2 regions of the Mesorhizobium sp. WSM4822 genome follow, and region 1 is predicted to be linked to the other one. Evidence: predicted binding sites of a transcription regulator. Region 1 holds the regulator's gene; the other holds the start of a gene.
What was found. Region 1 encodes LexA, which represses DNA repair genes until DNA is damaged. Its sites were predicted from a motif close to TGTTCNNNNTGTGTTCNG; they were not measured.
Positions count from the first base shown of each region.

Region 2: the regulator LexA is predicted to act here: its motif matches at 4,693-4,710, upstream of AC0L3E_RS29475 (single-stranded DNA-binding protein).

Region 1 is NZ_JBVVQM010000015.1:13,911-21,803, reverse strand. It holds gene AC0L3E_RS28465 (AMP-binding protein) at 1-1,467, shown strand, start outside; gene kynA (tryptophan 2,3-dioxygenase) at 1,464-2,300, shown strand; gene kynU (kynureninase) at 2,372-3,619, shown strand; gene lexA (transcriptional repressor LexA) at 4,028-4,768, shown strand; gene AC0L3E_RS28445 (ComEC/Rec2 family competence protein) at 4,762-7,224, opposite strand; gene gltX (glutamate--tRNA ligase) at 7,327-7,893, shown strand, end outside.
Region 2 is NZ_JBVVQM010000016.1:18,503-26,395, reverse strand. It holds gene uvrA (excinuclease ABC subunit UvrA) at 1-2,044, opposite strand, end outside; gene AC0L3E_RS29495 (hypothetical protein) at 2,763-3,059, opposite strand; gene AC0L3E_RS29490 (ATP-dependent Clp protease proteolytic subunit) at 3,152-3,757, opposite strand; gene AC0L3E_RS29485 (SRPBCC family protein) at 3,782-4,273, opposite strand; gene AC0L3E_RS29480 (ArsR/SmtB family transcription factor) at 4,270-4,584, opposite strand; gene AC0L3E_RS29475 (single-stranded DNA-binding protein) at 4,811-5,332, shown strand; gene AC0L3E_RS29470 (OsmC family protein) at 5,450-5,875, shown strand; gene AC0L3E_RS29465 (MarC family protein) at 5,908-6,537, opposite strand; gene AC0L3E_RS29460 (hypothetical protein) at 6,693-7,223, opposite strand; gene AC0L3E_RS29455 (helix-turn-helix transcriptional regulator) at 7,309-7,893, shown strand, end outside.

The sequences.
Region 1 (7,893 bases):
CACACCGCGCTGATCGGCAATGGCCGCCGCCGCACCTACAAGGAACTGTCCGACTGGACGAACAGGCTGGCCCACGCGCTGGTCGAGAATTATGGGGTCGAGCCCGGCAACCGGGTGCTGATCCGTTCGGCCAACAACCCCGCAATGGTCGCCTGCTGGCTGGCCGCCACCAAGGTTGGCGCCGTGGTCGTCAACACCATGCCGATGCTGCGCGCTGGCGAACTCGCCAAGATCGTCGACAAGGCGGAGATCACCGTCGCGCTGTGCGACACCAGGCTGATGGACGAGATGACCGCCTGCGCCAAGGACAGCGCATTCCTCAAGCAGGTCATCGGTTTCGACGGCACCGCCAACCATGATGCTGAACTCGATCGTGCCGCTCTCGACAAGCCGGTGACGTTCACCGCCGTCGACACCGGCCGCGACGATGTCGCGTTGCTCGGCTTCACTTCAGGCACGACAGGCGTTCCGAAGGCGACGATGCATTTCCACCGCGACCTGCTGATCATCGCCGACGCCTACGCCCGCGAAATTCTGGAGGTGACGCCGGACGACATCTTCGTCGGCTCGCCGCCGCTGGCCTTCACCTTCGGCCTCGGCGGGCTCGCCATCTTCCCGCTGCGCTTCGGTGCGGCGGCGACGCTGCTGGAGCAGGCGACGCCACCCAACATGATCCACATCATCGAGACCTACAAAGCGACGATCTCTTTCACCGCGCCGACTGCCTACCGCGCCATGCTGAAGGCCATGGATGAAGGTGCCGACCTGTCGTCGCTGCGCGTCGCCGTTTCGGCCGGCGAAACCTTGCCTGCTCCGGTTTTCGAAGAGTGGACACAAAAGACCGGAAAGCCGATCCTCGACGGCATCGGAGCCACCGAGATGCTGCACATCTTCATCTCCAACCGTTTTGACGACATGAAGCCCGCGTCGACCGGAAAGCCGGTGGGCGGCTACGAGGCGCGCGTCGTCGATGACAAGATGCGCGAGGTGCCACGCGGCGCGACCGGCAGGCTTGCGGTGCGCGGACCGACCGGCTGCCGCTACATGGCCGATGACAGGCAGAAGGAATACGTGCGCGACGGCTGGAACCTCACCGGCGATACCTTCACGCAGGACGAGGACGGCTTCTTCCATTTCGCCGCACGCTCCGACGACATGATCGTCAGCGCCGGCTACAACATCGCCGGTCCCGAGGTCGAGGCGGCGCTGCTGGCGCACCCGGACGTCGCCGAATGCGCTGTCATTGGCGCCGAGGACGCCGAGCGCGGCCAGATCGTCGAGGCGCATGTCGTGCTGGTGCAGGGCGTCGCGCCCGACGCCCTCACCACCAAGCGCCTGCAGGACCATGTCAAGGCAATGATCGCGCCCTATAAATATCCGCGATCGGTAAAATTCATCGCCGCCCTGCCCAAGACCCAGACCGGCAAGATCCAGCGCTTCCGGCTGCGCACGGAGAAAATCGATTGAGCGAGCTATACGATCCGGCGTCCGAAGGCGCCCAGATGTCGTTCAAGGAGCGCATGTCCTACAGCGACTACCTGCACCTGGAGAAAGTGCTGGAGGCCCAGACGCCGCTGTCATCGGCGCATGACGAGATGCTGTTCATCATCCAGCATCAGACCTCCGAACTCTGGATGAAGCTCGCTCTGCACGAGATTGGAGCCGCGATCCGTTCCATCCGCGCCGACCGGCTCGAGCCGAGCTTCAAGATGCTGTCGCGAGTTGCTCGCATCTTCGAGCAGTTGAACAATGCCTGGGATGTGCTGCGGACGATGACGCCGAGCGAATACACCGAGTTCCGCGACGCGCTGGGCCAGTCCTCGGGTTTTCAGTCCTGGCAGTATCGCGCCATCGAGTTCATGGCCGGCAACCGAAACTTGGCAATGCTCGGGCCGCACAAGCACCGGCCCGACCTGAGCGGAAAGCTGGAAGCGATCCTGACCGAACCATCGCTCTACGACGAAGCGCTGCTGCTGCTTGCGCGCAACGGATTCGACATCGGTGCCGATGCCAGGCGCACGGACTGGCGTGAGACGCGAACCGAGAACGAAGAGGTGCTGGTCGCCTGGCAGACGATCTATCGCGATCCGCAGCGCTACTGGATGTTCTACGAACTGGCAGAGAAGCTGGTCGACTTCGAGGATTATTTCCGCCGCTGGCGCTTCAACCACGTCACCACGGTGGAGCGCATCATCGGCCTGAAACGCGGCACCGGCGGCACGTCGGGTGCTTCGTATCTGAAGAAGATGCTCGAGGTGGTGCTGTTCCCGGAGCTGTGGACGGTCCGCACCCGGCTCTGACATCGTCGAAATGAAAACAGCGACGCGCGGCGGCGGAACACCCTTCGCGAACAACCGGGGACTGACTGACCATGAGTGGAATTCCTGATCTCGCCGCAGTCGAAGCGATGGATGCCACGGATCCGCTGCGGGCCATGCGCGACCGTTTCATTCTGCCGGAGGGGGTGATCTATCTCGACGGCAATTCACTGGGGGCAGCGTCTCATGCCGTTTTCGGCGAGCTGCAGCAGGCGGCAACCCAGGAATGGGCCCAGGACCTCATCCGAGCCTGGAATACGGCCGGATGGTTCGAGATGCCGATCGAACTCGGCGATCAACTCGGGCGCCTGATTGGAGCCGCGGCCGGCCAGACCGTCGTCTGCGACACGACCTCGACCAACATCTACAAGGTGCTGCATGCGGCGCTGAAGATGCGGCCGGGCCGGTCGGTCATTGTCGCCGAGGGTGACAGTTTCCCCACCGACCTGTACATCGCCGAAGGGGTGGCCTCGACACGGGACGGCGTCCTGCTGCGCCTCGCGGGCGTCGACGCGCCCACCATCGAAGAGCTGATCGACGAAAACGTCGCGGTGGTGCTGGTCAACCACGTCAACTACAAATCGGGTGAACTGCGCGACATGGCGGCGCTGACGCGCAAGGCTCATGCGGCCGGAGCGCTGATCGTCTGGGATCTATGCCACACCGCCGGCCCCCTGCCCGTCGAGCTCGATCACGCAAATGCCGATTTCGCCATCGGCTGCACTTACAAGTACCTCAACGGCGGTCCGGGCGCACCGGCCTTCATCTATGCCGCGCAGCGCCATCACGGCGATATCAGCCAGCCGCTCAGCGGCTGGTGGGGCCATGCGCGGCCCTTTGCCTTCGAACGGGGATATGTTGCCGGCACCGGTATCCGCCGCTTTCTGTGCGGCACCCAGCCGGTCCTGTCGATGCGGGCGCTCAAAGGCGCGCTTGCCATCTGGAACGACGTCGACATGGCGGCATTGCGAAAAAAGAGCGTCGCGCTGACGGAACTGTTCATCCAGCTCGTCGAAGCAAAGTGCGGCGCCTATGGCCTCACGCTGGAGACCACCCGCGACGCGACCAGGCGCGGCAGCCAGGTGTCGTTCCTTCACGATCACGGCTATCAAATCATGCGGGCGCTGATCGAGCGCGGCGTCATCGGTGATTTTCGCGCGCCATCGACCATCCGTTTCGGCTTCACGCCCCTCTATATCGGCTACAAGGATGTGTGGCTGGCGGTTCAAGTGCTAGAAGACATTCTGCGCACGGGCGCATGGAAGGACCAGCGTTTCGCCGTCAAGGAAGCCGTTACCTGACGCAACGATCTCCGCGATTTGCCGTCGCCGCCCTCACTGCCCGGCGGATGACGGAAGGCTGAATTCCAGCCACAAATGCCAACAGACGTTGGCGTTTTGGCTCCGTTTCGTTCACGGCAAACGAACGTCCCAAAGATTGATATCGTCCTTGTGGAGGTCGGCCGGCAGATGATGCCAAGCCTCGGGTTGAGGATGAGCCACAGGTCATTAACCATAATGGTTTCAATGTGAGCAGGCGCATCGCCGTGGTTGGCGCCTGTCGATTGCGACCCGCTGGCAAGCCCAAATAATTTCAGCAGCCTTAACAAATTCATTAAACTTTAAACGGTTGCAGAACACAACTGGAACAGATAGTGTTTGTTCTGGGTTTGTTTTTCGATTCTGGTTTCAGGTAATCTGGGGGCCGCCATGCTGACACGCAAGCAACATGAACTGCTGATGTTCATCCATGAACGCCTGAAGGAGAGCGGCATTCCGCCATCCTTCGACGAGATGAAGGAGGCGCTCGACCTTGCCTCCAAATCCGGGATTCATCGGCTGATCACCGCACTTGAGGAGCGCGGCTTTATTCGCCGGTTGCCCAACCGGGCACGCGCGCTGGAAGTGCTGCGATTGCCGGACTCGATCGCGCCCGGCCTCAACGCGGCAAAGAAGTTTTCGCCAAGCGTCATCCAGGGCAGTCTCGGTCAGGGTGGTGCTCTTGGCCGGCAGATCAAGCCGGCGCCTTCGCGGATGCCCTCGCCCGGCAATGATGACGATGCGGTCTCCGCCGTGTCGATACCGGTGATGGGCCGTATCGCCGCCGGTGTGCCGATCGATGCCATCCAGCATCAGACGCATTCGATCTCGGTGCCGCCGGACATGATCATGGGCGGCGCCCACTATGCGCTGGAGGTTAAGGGCGACTCGATGATCGAGGCCGGTATCTTCGACGGCGACACCGTCATCATCCGCAATGCCGACACGGCGAACCCCGGCGAGATCATCGTGGCGCTGGTCGATGAAGAGGAAGCGACGCTGAAGCGGTTCCGCCGCAAGGGCGCTTCGATCGCTCTCGAAGCCGCCAATCCGGCCTATGAAACCCGTATTTTCGGCCCAGACAGGGTCAAGGTGCAAGGCAAGCTCGTCGGCCTCATCCGCCGCTACTGAGGCGGCTGCGGGTTGGCCGCTGGCTTCTCGGGTTTCTTGAAGGGTGCCAGCCCCCTCGCCTCACGAGAGTATTTGCGTTGCGTGTGCCAGGGCCGATATGGGCTGTTCACCGCGAAGCTGATTGTCGCCGGCGTGGTCGCCGATTGGCGATCGAAGAAGACCGCGGCACTGCCTTTGCGAGCCAGTTGCCGCTTGGTGATGACGAGAACCAGCGGATTGTGACAGGCGTCATAGGCGGTGGCGTCATTGATGACGATCAGCTCGGCGAAGCCGCAGGCTTTCCAGGTGTCCTTGCGGTCCTCGACATAGGCAATGATCGCACCGGACATATGCCTGGCCACGCAAACGCCTGAGGAGCAATAGAACGGCGATCCCGGCGGTAGCTCAACGGCGTCCGCGACGTCGAATTGCCCATCGCTCTTGTCGAACACCTCTGGCACGACGATGGTTTCTGATGTCAGGGCGCGTTTCCAGTTGTCGACGGTGAATTCGTTCGGCCGTTCCCGGCTGACGGCAAGCTCGCCGCCACCGATCGGCAACGCCACCAGCCGGGCGTCTTCCGAGATCAGCACATCCGGCGTGCGCGTATCCGAGACGGTCAGCAAGCCTGCCAGCGCGAATGGCAGAGCAGCGAGCCGCAGCCAAGTTGTCGCCATCGTCGCGATGACCAGGGCAATTGTCACCAGCAGGACAGATTGCTGCGAAATCAGCCCAACCCCATCGACAGGCGAACGTTCGGAGATCCAACCCGATATGGCGATCATCACCGTCAGACCCTTGCCCATCAGGTAGAGGGCCGGCCAATCCAATCCGAAAGGCATCAGCAGCGCGCTTGCGACAGCCAGGAACATGACCACGGTGACGATCGGCATAACCGCCAGATTGGCGAACAGGCTGAGCGGCGACACACGCTGAAAATGCCAGATGGCAAACAGCGTCGTGGCGCTGCCGGCGATGATGGAGGTCATGGCAAGGCCGGTTGCCGCGAGCACGAACTTTCGCGTCAGGAAACCGGGCATGGATCGCTTTGGGGGCGGCGGTCTTGCTTTTCCCGCGCGGTGATCGGCCCAGCCGGCATAGGCGCCGACCAGAGCCGCGGTCGCGGCGAACGACATCTGAAAACTCGGGCCGACCACCTCATGCGGCGACACCACGATGACGGCGATCGCCGAGATCGCCAGATTGCGCATGGTGAGTGCTGCTCGATCGAACAGCACGGCAATCAGCATCACCGCCAGCATGATGAAGCTGCGCTCGGCGGCAACGACGACTCCAGAGATGATGAGATAGGCCGCGATCGAGAACAGTGCGGCGAAGGCGGCATACTTCTTGACCGGGCGACGCGCGGAAAAGTCGGGAAACAAGGCGAAGGCGCCGCGCAGCAAGCCCATGATGGTGCCTGCGACCAGCGCCATGTGCAGTCCCGAAATCGAGATGATGTGGTAGATGCCGGTACGTCGCATCGCCTCATTGATGTCATCGGGAATGCCGGCGCGCACGCCGACGATCAGCGCCGCGGCGATCTCGCCTTCGGCGCCGCCGACGCTCGCCCTGATATGGTCGGCGATGGCCTCGCGGGCATTTTCCACGCTAGAGGAAATTCGGGCCGGCAGCGGCATGTCGCCATCATCGCTGACGACAAGCTTGGGGTTGCCGAGAAAGAACCCGCTGCCGCCGATGCCGGCAAAATAGCTGTCGAAGGAGAAATCATAGCTGTCCGGCCGCACCGGCCCGGTCGGCGGCAAAAGCTTGGCATATCCAGTGATGAGGGAGCCTGCGGTCACGTCAGCCGGGATCTTGCGTGCCGAAAGCCGCACCCGTTCCGGCGCATAGCGCAGTTTCGGTCTTGCGGTCGATGTCACGTCGATGGTCAGCCGGATGCGGCCAGTTTCCATCCGGTCGAGCGAGACGACGCGGCCGGTCACCTGCGTCGAGATTTCCGAGCCCAACATTTGTGTGCCCGCACGCCACGTCTCGACCTTGGCAGCAAGCAGTCCTAGGGCGCACAAAAGCGCCGCCATGAAACACAGATGGGTCTTTGGCCATGAGCGCGAGACCAGCGCACAGATCCCCGTCAAGATGACAACCGCGACAGGTCTCGCAAAGTCGGGTTCAGCCGTCAGCGAAAAATAGCCGATCGCTCCGATCGCCAGGCAGACCGGCACCAGCAGGAAGGCCACGCCCCGGTCGAGTTCCAGGCTCGCCGCCGTGTTCACGCTGTGGCGCAGGCGAGGCAGTGATGTCAGGCTGATTTGCCGGCGCACGCGAACGATCCTGCCGGTTTCGGCAACAGGAACAGAGGCGGCGACATCCGCTTGCAAGGGCGCCTTGCCGGGATCCGGCACAAGGGGCGATGGCGGCGGTAATGGGGCTGGCCGAGGCGCAAACAGGGACCGTTCGCTGACGCCGATGGCAGCGTCCTCGCCCTGATCCGAGCCCCAGCCTCGTCCAGCCATCGGGTCTGCCCCTTGCGCCCTCGACACCCTATGCTACATGAACGCCGGGCGCGCGAAAGCCCGCGCAACCGCACCCCGCTTCAGATGGTTTCCGAGAGTTCCATGTCCGACAAGGTCGTCACCCGTTTTGCCCCTTCGCCCACCGGCTATCTGCACATAGGCGGCGCGCGCACGGCGCTGTTCAACTGGCTGTATGCGAAGCACACTGGCGGCACGATGCTGCTGCGCATTGAGGACACCGACCGCGAACGCTCCAATGAAGCCGCGACGGCTGCCATCCTCGACGGGCTTTCCTGGCTTGGCCTGAGCTGGGACGGCGAGCCGGTGTCGCAGTTCGAGCGTGCGCCGCGCCACCGCGAGGTGGCTGAGGAGCTGGTGCGCATGGGCAAGGCGTATTATTGCTATGCCACGCCGGCCGAACTGGAGGCCATGCGCGAGGCTGCCAGAGCCAAGGGGCTGCCGCCCCGCTATGACGGCCGCTGGCGCGACCGCGACCCCTCTGAGGCGCCCGCAGGCGTCAAGGGCGCCATTCGTATCAAGGCGCCGACCGAAGGCGAGACCATCGTCCATGACCGTGTCCAGGGCGAGGTGCGCTTTCCCAATAAGGATCTCGATGACTTCATCATCCTGCGTTCTGACGGCAATCCCACTTACATGCATGCCGTCGTC
Region 2 (7,893 bases), on a different contig from region 1:
GCGAGGCAGCCTTGAACAGGGTTTCGATCAGGAAGGTCGACTTGCCGCCGCCCGACACGCCGGTGACGGCGGTGAAGGTGCCGAGCGGTATTTCGGCGGTGACGTTCTTCAGATTGTTGCCGCGCGCGCCGACGATCTTCAGGCGGCGGTTCTTCTTCGCTTCACGCCGCACGCCGGGCGTCGCCACTTCGAGCGCGCCGGACAGATATTTGCCGGTGATCGAATTGGGATTGGCCATTACCTGCTGCGGGGTGCCCTGGGCGATGATCTCGCCGCCATGGATGCCGGCGGCCGGACCCATGTCGACGACATAGTCGGCATGCAGGATGGCGTCCTCGTCATGCTCGACGACGATCACCGTGTTGCCGATATCGCGCAGGTGCTTCAGCGTATCGAGCAGGCGGGCATTGTCGCGCTGATGCAGGCCGATCGACGGCTCGTCCAGCACATAGAGCACGCCCGTGAGACCGGAGCCGATCTGCGATGCCAGCCGGATGCGCTGGCTCTCGCCGCCTGACAGCGTGCCGGAATTGCGCGACAGCGTCAGGTAGTCGAGCCCGACATCGTTGAGGAAGCGCAGCCGCTCGCGGATCTCCTTGAGCACCCGCACCGCGATCTCGTTCTGCTTGTCGTTGAGCGACGCGGGCAGGTCGGTGAACCACTGGTCGGCCTTGCGGATGGAAAGCTCGGTGACTTCGCCGATATGTCTGCCTGCGATCTTCACCGCCAGCGACTCCGGCTTCAGCCGATACCCCTTGCAGGCCGGGCAGGGCGTGGCCGACATGAAGCGCTCGATCTCTTCACGCATCCAGGCGGATTCGGTCTCTTTCCAGCGCCGCTCGAGATTGGGAATGACGCCTTCAAAGGTCTTGGTGGTCTTGTAGGAGCGCAGGCCGTCATCATACTGGAAGGTGATTTCGCGCTCACCCGTGCCGTGCAGGATAGCTTCCTTGGCCTCTTCGGACAAATCCTTGAACTTGTCGCCAAGCTTGAAGCCATAGGCCTTGCCCAGCGCTTCCAGCGTTTGCGCGTAATAGGGGGAAGTCGATTTCGCCCACGGGCTGACGGCGCCGTCGCGCAGCGAGATGTTCTCGTCCGGCACGATCAGATTGCCATCGATGGCGCGCTGGCTGCCGAGACCGTCACAGGTCGGGCAGGCGCCGAACGGGTTGTTGAACGAGAACAGGCGCGGTTCGATTTCCGGAATGGTGAAGCCGGAGACCGGGCAAGCGAACTTTTCCGAGAACAGGATGCGCTCATGCGTCTCGTTCTTCGACTTGTTGACCGAATCCTCGCCGGTCTGGCTGGAATCGAGCGGCTTGTCGGCGAATTCGGCGACCGCCAGCCCATCGGCCAGCTTCAGCGCCGTTTCGATGGAATCGGCAAGCCGCGTCGCCAGATCGCCGCGCACGACGATGCGGTCGACGACGACGTCGAGGTCATGCTTGTACTTCTTGTCCAGCGCCGGCACGTCGGCGATCTCATAGAAGACGCCGTCGACCTTGACGCGTTGAAAGCCCTTCTTCTGCAGTTCCAGTAATTCCTTGCGGTACTCGCCTTTGCGGCCGCGCACCATCGGCGCCAGGATGAACAGGCGCGTGCCTTCCTCGATCGCCAGCACGCGGTCGACCATCTGCGAAACCGTCTGGCTCTCAATCGGCAGGCCGGTGGCCGGCGAATAGGGGATGCCGACGCGGGCGAACAGGAGCCGCATGTAGTCGTAGATCTCGGTGACGGTGCCGACCGTTGAACGCGGGTTCTTCGAGGTGGTCTTCTGCTCGATGGAAATGGCGGGCGACAGGCCGTCGATCTGGTCGACGTCAGGCTTCTGCATCATCTCAAGGAATTGCCGCGCGTAGGCCGACAGGCTTTCGACGTAGCGGCGCTGGCCCTCGGCATAGATCGTGTCGAAGGCCAGCGATGACTTGCCGGACCCCGACAGGCCGGTCATGACAATCAGGCTGTCACGCGGCAAGTCGAGATCGACATTCTTCAGATTGTGTTCGCGCGCCCCGCGAATGGAAAGATATTTATGGTCGGCCATAGCCGGTCGCCGCCTCAGAATCTGGAATTTCCTGGAATGGCGGGTTTTCCCGGCCATCCCCTATGTAGGTAGTTTTGCCGCCACGTCGAGATACGCCACAATTCCCGACGAGAGCGTTTAAGCGTCTTTCGCGTGAACGGGCAAGCGGAAAGAACAAAGGCCGAACACGCTCCTGACAAAGCTGTGCAAAAACTGACCTGCACGTAACCTCCTAGCGATCACATTTTTCGGTAACCGGCTATTGATGGTTGACGCCACCAGCTGACGGGAGCAGTCTCCAGCAGTCAACGAAGCCGGCCGTCTTTCGATGGCCTCGCCGCCCAAAGGCGGCCTGCGAGACGCCGCAGGCATTTGCGATGTGTGCTTCGAATTGACAAACAATCGCAACGGACAGAGGAGCGGAGCTATGACGCCACCGGATCGTCCCCTAGGGTTCCAGTTGTCACTGGAGCCGAGGCAGGCATAAGTGCCAGGGTTCAGCGTTTTCGCCAGCCGGCAAACCGTGACCTGCCATCTCCCGTAAAAATCAGAGACTGCTAGTCGGATCGTCGGCTGAATGCCGCGGTGCATCCGAAATCAAACGCCGGCAGTACACTCCCGGTAAAATTGGATTTGAGATCCAAAAAGGCCCCGTCCGTTTGCCCAAGGCACGGCGGGGCCGTTTTCATGTGCGGACTGTCTGTTGGCGACAGGCGCAGCGCAGCACGCGTCAGAACTGTCAGTGGCGCGGCGGCCCGATCGAGCCGGCGCCGACATCGACGGTGATGCTGCCGGAAATCCTGACATCCGTATCGCCGATCTTGAATGTGCCGTTCTCGACGGCTGGCAGCGCATCGTCCGGCTCGGGAGCCGGCTTGGCGATGCGGTAGTCGCCGGTCACGCCGGGCAGGGCGCCTTTTTGCGCCCACGGCGAACTGTCTTCGGCAAGTGCCGCGCCGCCGATGAGGCCCGCAATGGCGAGCGCTGCAACGGCGATGACGCGGTGCAATGATCTGGACTGATGAGTGTCGGTCATCCCAGGACTATAGTGGCGCGCCGCCGATGGAACCAGACCGGCATCGTCAAATCTTCGACTACCTGCCGGACGGTCTCCGATCCGGCCCTGGCTTACGCCGCCTTCTTTCGCGTGTCGAAAACATGGTCGACGATGCCCCAGGACTGGGCCTCGCGGGCGGTCATGAAGTGGTCGCGGTCGAGCGTGCGTTCCACCTCTTCATAGCTGCGGCCGCAATGCTGCGCGTAAAGTTCGGCCATGTGCCGTTTCGTCCGGCCGATGCGCTCGGCATGGCGCTGGATGTCGGATGCCTGGCCCTGGAACCCACCCAGCGGCTGATGCAGCAGGATAGTGGCATTCGGCAGGGAAATCCGGCGCCCCGGTGTGCCTGCCATCAGCAGGAACGAGCCCATCGAGGCGGCAAAGCCCATGCATACGGTGGACACCGGGCAGCTGATATATTGCATCGTATCGTAGATGGCGAAGCCGCTGGTCACCACGCCGCCCGGCGAGTTGATGTAGAGCGAGATCTCCTTGTCGGGATTGTCCGATTCCAGCGACAAAAGCTGCGCGCAGACCAGCGCCGAGATGTCGTCGTTGATCTCGCCGTTGATGAAGATGATGCGCTCGCGCAGCAGCCGCGAAAAGATGTCGAAGGCACGTTCGCCGCGGCTCGATTGCTCGATGACCATCGGCACCAGACTGGCAACACCGCTCATTGTCTCTCTCCGTCCGTTTTGTTTTCAGGCCGCGCGAAGCAGGAGGCGAGGCGTGTTTGCGGCGATTGGCTTAGATGACCTGTTCGCACCGAGCGAAACCCGGCAGCCGGCGCCTGCCATGGCGACGGCAGGCATGGTCTTGCGGGCAAAGCCGTCATGGACAATGCGCAGATGCGTGCCGCCGGAAACGGTTCGGGCAAGTGTGAAGGTGACGGTACTGTCGAGCGGATCCTGCCTGGCTGCGTCGCCCGGCTGCTCCCGCCAGGAATAGCGCAGCAGCTTCCCGGGTTCGGCGTCGAGGATTTCGCATTCGACCGGCGTTTCCGGTCCGGCGAAGGCAAAACGGTTGCCGATCTCGGGGCTGATGTCGTTCGGCATCATCCAGGCGGCCAGCAATTCCGGTACGGTCAGGGCCCGCCATACCTTTTCCGGCGGCTCGGCAAGCTCGTACTCGAACTCGAGCGCATCCGCGGCGTCGCCTTGGCCGTCGTTGGCCGCTAATCCCGCCTTCTTCATTGATCCATGTCCTTCAAAACCGCCTTCAGCCTTTCGATGCGCTCCGGCCAGAAGGTCCGGTAGCGTTCGATCCAGGAGAGCAAGGGGGCGAGCCCCTGCGGATCGGCGCGGTAATAGGCGTTGCGGCCGGCTCGCCGCTCGACCACCAGCCCGGCGCCACGCAGCACCGCCAGATGCTGCGACACCGCGGGCTGCGACACCGTCATCCCGGTGCGCAATTCCGACACGCTCATCTCGCCGGCGGCCAGCCGCTCAAAGACGGCGCGGCGCGTCGGGTCGGCCAGTGCGCGAAAAATCTCTGCTTCGATCATGCCAAAAGCATAAGTGCATACTTATTGATTTGGCAAGCGGTCTTTTCAGGCCCATATGATCGGCTTCGGCGTTGCTGCCATTCCTTGACAATAAGCAGCGATGCGGATAAGAACGAAAAGGGAACAAAAACCTTGTGGGTAAAGGCAGCCATGGCAAGCGGCGATCGCCTGCAGCCTGTAAGGTGCTGCGACAAAAATTTGTTTCGGATGAGCGCGGAGAAATATCATGGCGGGTAGCGTCAACAAGGTCATTCTGGTCGGCAATCTCGGCGCGGATCCCGAAATCCGTCGTCTGAATTCGGGTGAACCGGTCGTCAACATCCGCATCGCCACATCGGAAAGCTGGCGCGACAAGAATTCCGGCGAACGCAAGGAAAAAACCGAGTGGCACAACGTCGTCATCTTCAATGAGGGCATCGCCAAGGTGGCGGAGCAGTATCTAAAGAAGGGCATGAAGGTCTATGTCGAGGGCCAGTTGCAGACGCGCAAATGGCAGGACCAGACCGGTGCCGACAAGTACACGACGGAAGTCGTTCTGCAGAAATTCCGCGGTGAGCTGCAGATGCTCGACGCACGCGGACAGGGCGAGGGCGGTCAGGTCGGCGGCTATACCGGTGGCGGCAGCAGCCGTGGTTCCGATTTCGGCCAGTCCAGCCCGAGCGAAGGCTTCAATCGCGGTGGCGGCGGTGCCAAGAGCGGCGGCGGCGGTGGTTCGTCGCGCGAATTGGATGACGAAATCCCGTTCTGATCGCAACAGTTATGTCGGACACAGTGCCCCGAGAGTCGTTCATGGACTTTCGGGGTTTTGCATCGTGATTGAGGCTGACCGGGCCGATCAACGAAATACGGTGAGAGGACGAGTTGGGTGAAAGCGCGCGTAAAGTGGGTCGAGGAGCGCACCTTCGTCGGGGAATCCGGTAGCGGTCACAAGGTCGTGCTCGGAACAGCGCACGGACCGGAAGGCAGGACGCCGGGTCCAAGCCCGATGGAGCTGGTGCTGATCGGCACCGGTGGCTGTTCGGCCTATGATGTCGTGCATATCCTCGAAAAGGGCCGCGAGGCGGTCGAGGACTGCGTGGTCGAGCTTGATGCCGAGCGGGCCGAAACCGAGCCAAGAGTGTTCACCCGCATCCACATGCATTTCGTCGTCAAGGGCAGGGCACTCTCCAGCGTCAAGGTGAAACGCGCGATCGACCTTTCGATCGAAAAATATTGCTCGGCCTCCGCGATGCTGGCCAAGACCGCCACGATTACCCACGATTTCGAGGTCATCGACACGACGGCGAAATAGAACCGGCTTCGGGTTCTCGCCGCGTCAGCCTCTCAGCCTGCTATCAGCGCCTTGATGCCGTCGGCGACGAATTGCACAGCCAGTGCCGCCAGGATGACGCCAAGCAGACGGGTCAGAATCGAGCGGCCGGTCTGGCCGAGGATGCGGTCTATGCGTTCCGACAGCACGAACACCAGATAGGTGATGGCGAGGCAGACGAAGATGATGCCGACCAGCGCCGCCTGCGCCGCAAAGCCCTGAAAGGAACCTGAGAGCAGCACAGTTGCCGAAATGGCACCAGGGCCCGCGATCAGTGGGATCGCCAGCGGGAAGGCGGCGATGTTGTGGATCATGTCCTTGGTGATGGCGACGTCGCCGATCTTCTCCTTGCGGTCCTGCCGGCGCTCGAACACCATCTCGAAGGCGATGAAGAACAGCAGGAAACCGCCGGCGACGCGGAAGGCCGGCAACGTTATGCCGAACACCGACAGGATCGAGGCCCCGGCAACCGCAAACAGCGCCATCACCAGGAAACCGATGATCGAGGCGCGCACCGAAACCTGCTGGCGCTCCTCGCGGTTCATGCCGCGCGTCACGGCGAGGAACAGCGGCGCCAGGCCGGGCGGGTCGATGGTCACGAGAATGGTGACGAAAGCGTTGAACAGGCTGTCGAAACTCGGCATCTCTGACCCTCCCGCCGGGCTGTGCCCGTGCTAGAATATTGGTAGAGCAAAGCCCGTTCGGTGGGAACCGTTCGTGAGAAAGTGGTTGATACGGGACAGAGGGCAGCGCGAAGGATCGCGACGCTTTTATTCTGGGCTGCTGCAATCCTCGGAGATCAAACCGCTCGCCGCGCCAGGAACTCGACTTCCAGCCGCCATGTCGCGCCATTGTCTTGCGAGCGTTCGCCCAGCCAGCGGAAGGAGTTTTCGGTGATGCGTGAAAAGCTCCAGCGTACCGAGCTGCCGGTGCCGTCGGCGCCCACTTGCACGATCGTGTCACCCTCGGCGCGGCCGAGCTGGCGGCTGAAATACTGGTTGCGCGGGTCGCTCCAGAAGATGTGCCAGGCATCCGCGCCGGGATCATAGACGCGCAGCGTCGTGCCGTAAAAAGTCCATGTGCCCAAGGATGGCGATGGACCGGCGTCCCGCGCGGGCAGGATCCACACGTCCTGGATCGCCCGGCCTTCCAGCACCCAGCCGAAATGCACCTCGCCACGCCCTGTCAGCACAGTGCCGTCCTCGAGGTGGCGCGAGGCCTCAAACGTCCAGGCGCCGACGAAGCGGCCGTAAAGGCTCAGTTTTTCGGCAAGCCCTTCGATCGGTCCGGAGCTATGCAGGGCTTCGGCAAACGAGGATTGATCGAACATGGCTGCGGTCTCTTCTTGTCAGGAGACCGTTAGGAGTAGGCGGTGACGGGGTTCTGAGCTTGGGAAAAATTGCTATATTTCGACTATGACGACGACCACGCATAGTCTCGCATTCGGAGCCGGTTGGCACGTGACGGATGTGATCTGCACGGCTAGTGCCGGCGACCGGCCGTTCGAGGAAGCGCATCAGGATTTCTGCGTCGCTGCGGTCACCAGCGGCACGTTTCGCTACCGCGCCCAGCAAGGCACGGCGATGCTGGCGCCCGGCGCGCTCCTGCTCGGCAATCCCGGCACATGTTACGAATGCGGGCACGAGCATGGCAGCGGCGACCGTTGCCTCTCGTTCCATTTCGAGCCGGCCTACATGGAACGGATCGCAGCTGGCGTTCCGGGCGCCAGGAAGCTGGCTTTCGAGGCGGCGCGCCTGCCGCCTTTGCCGGTACTGGCGCCGCTCCTGGCCGAAGCGGAGACCGCGCGCGAGATGGCCTACATCGACGCCTTCGAGGAACTTTCCCTGCGCTTGGCCGGTGCTGCCGTGGCTACAGCCTCTGGCGCTACGCATGTCGGGCGCGCGCCCAGCCGCCGCGATCAGAAACGGGTGGCCGAGGCAGTGCGGCGGATCGAACTGGACGCCGATAGGCCGGTCTCGCTTTCAGCACTTGCCGATGAG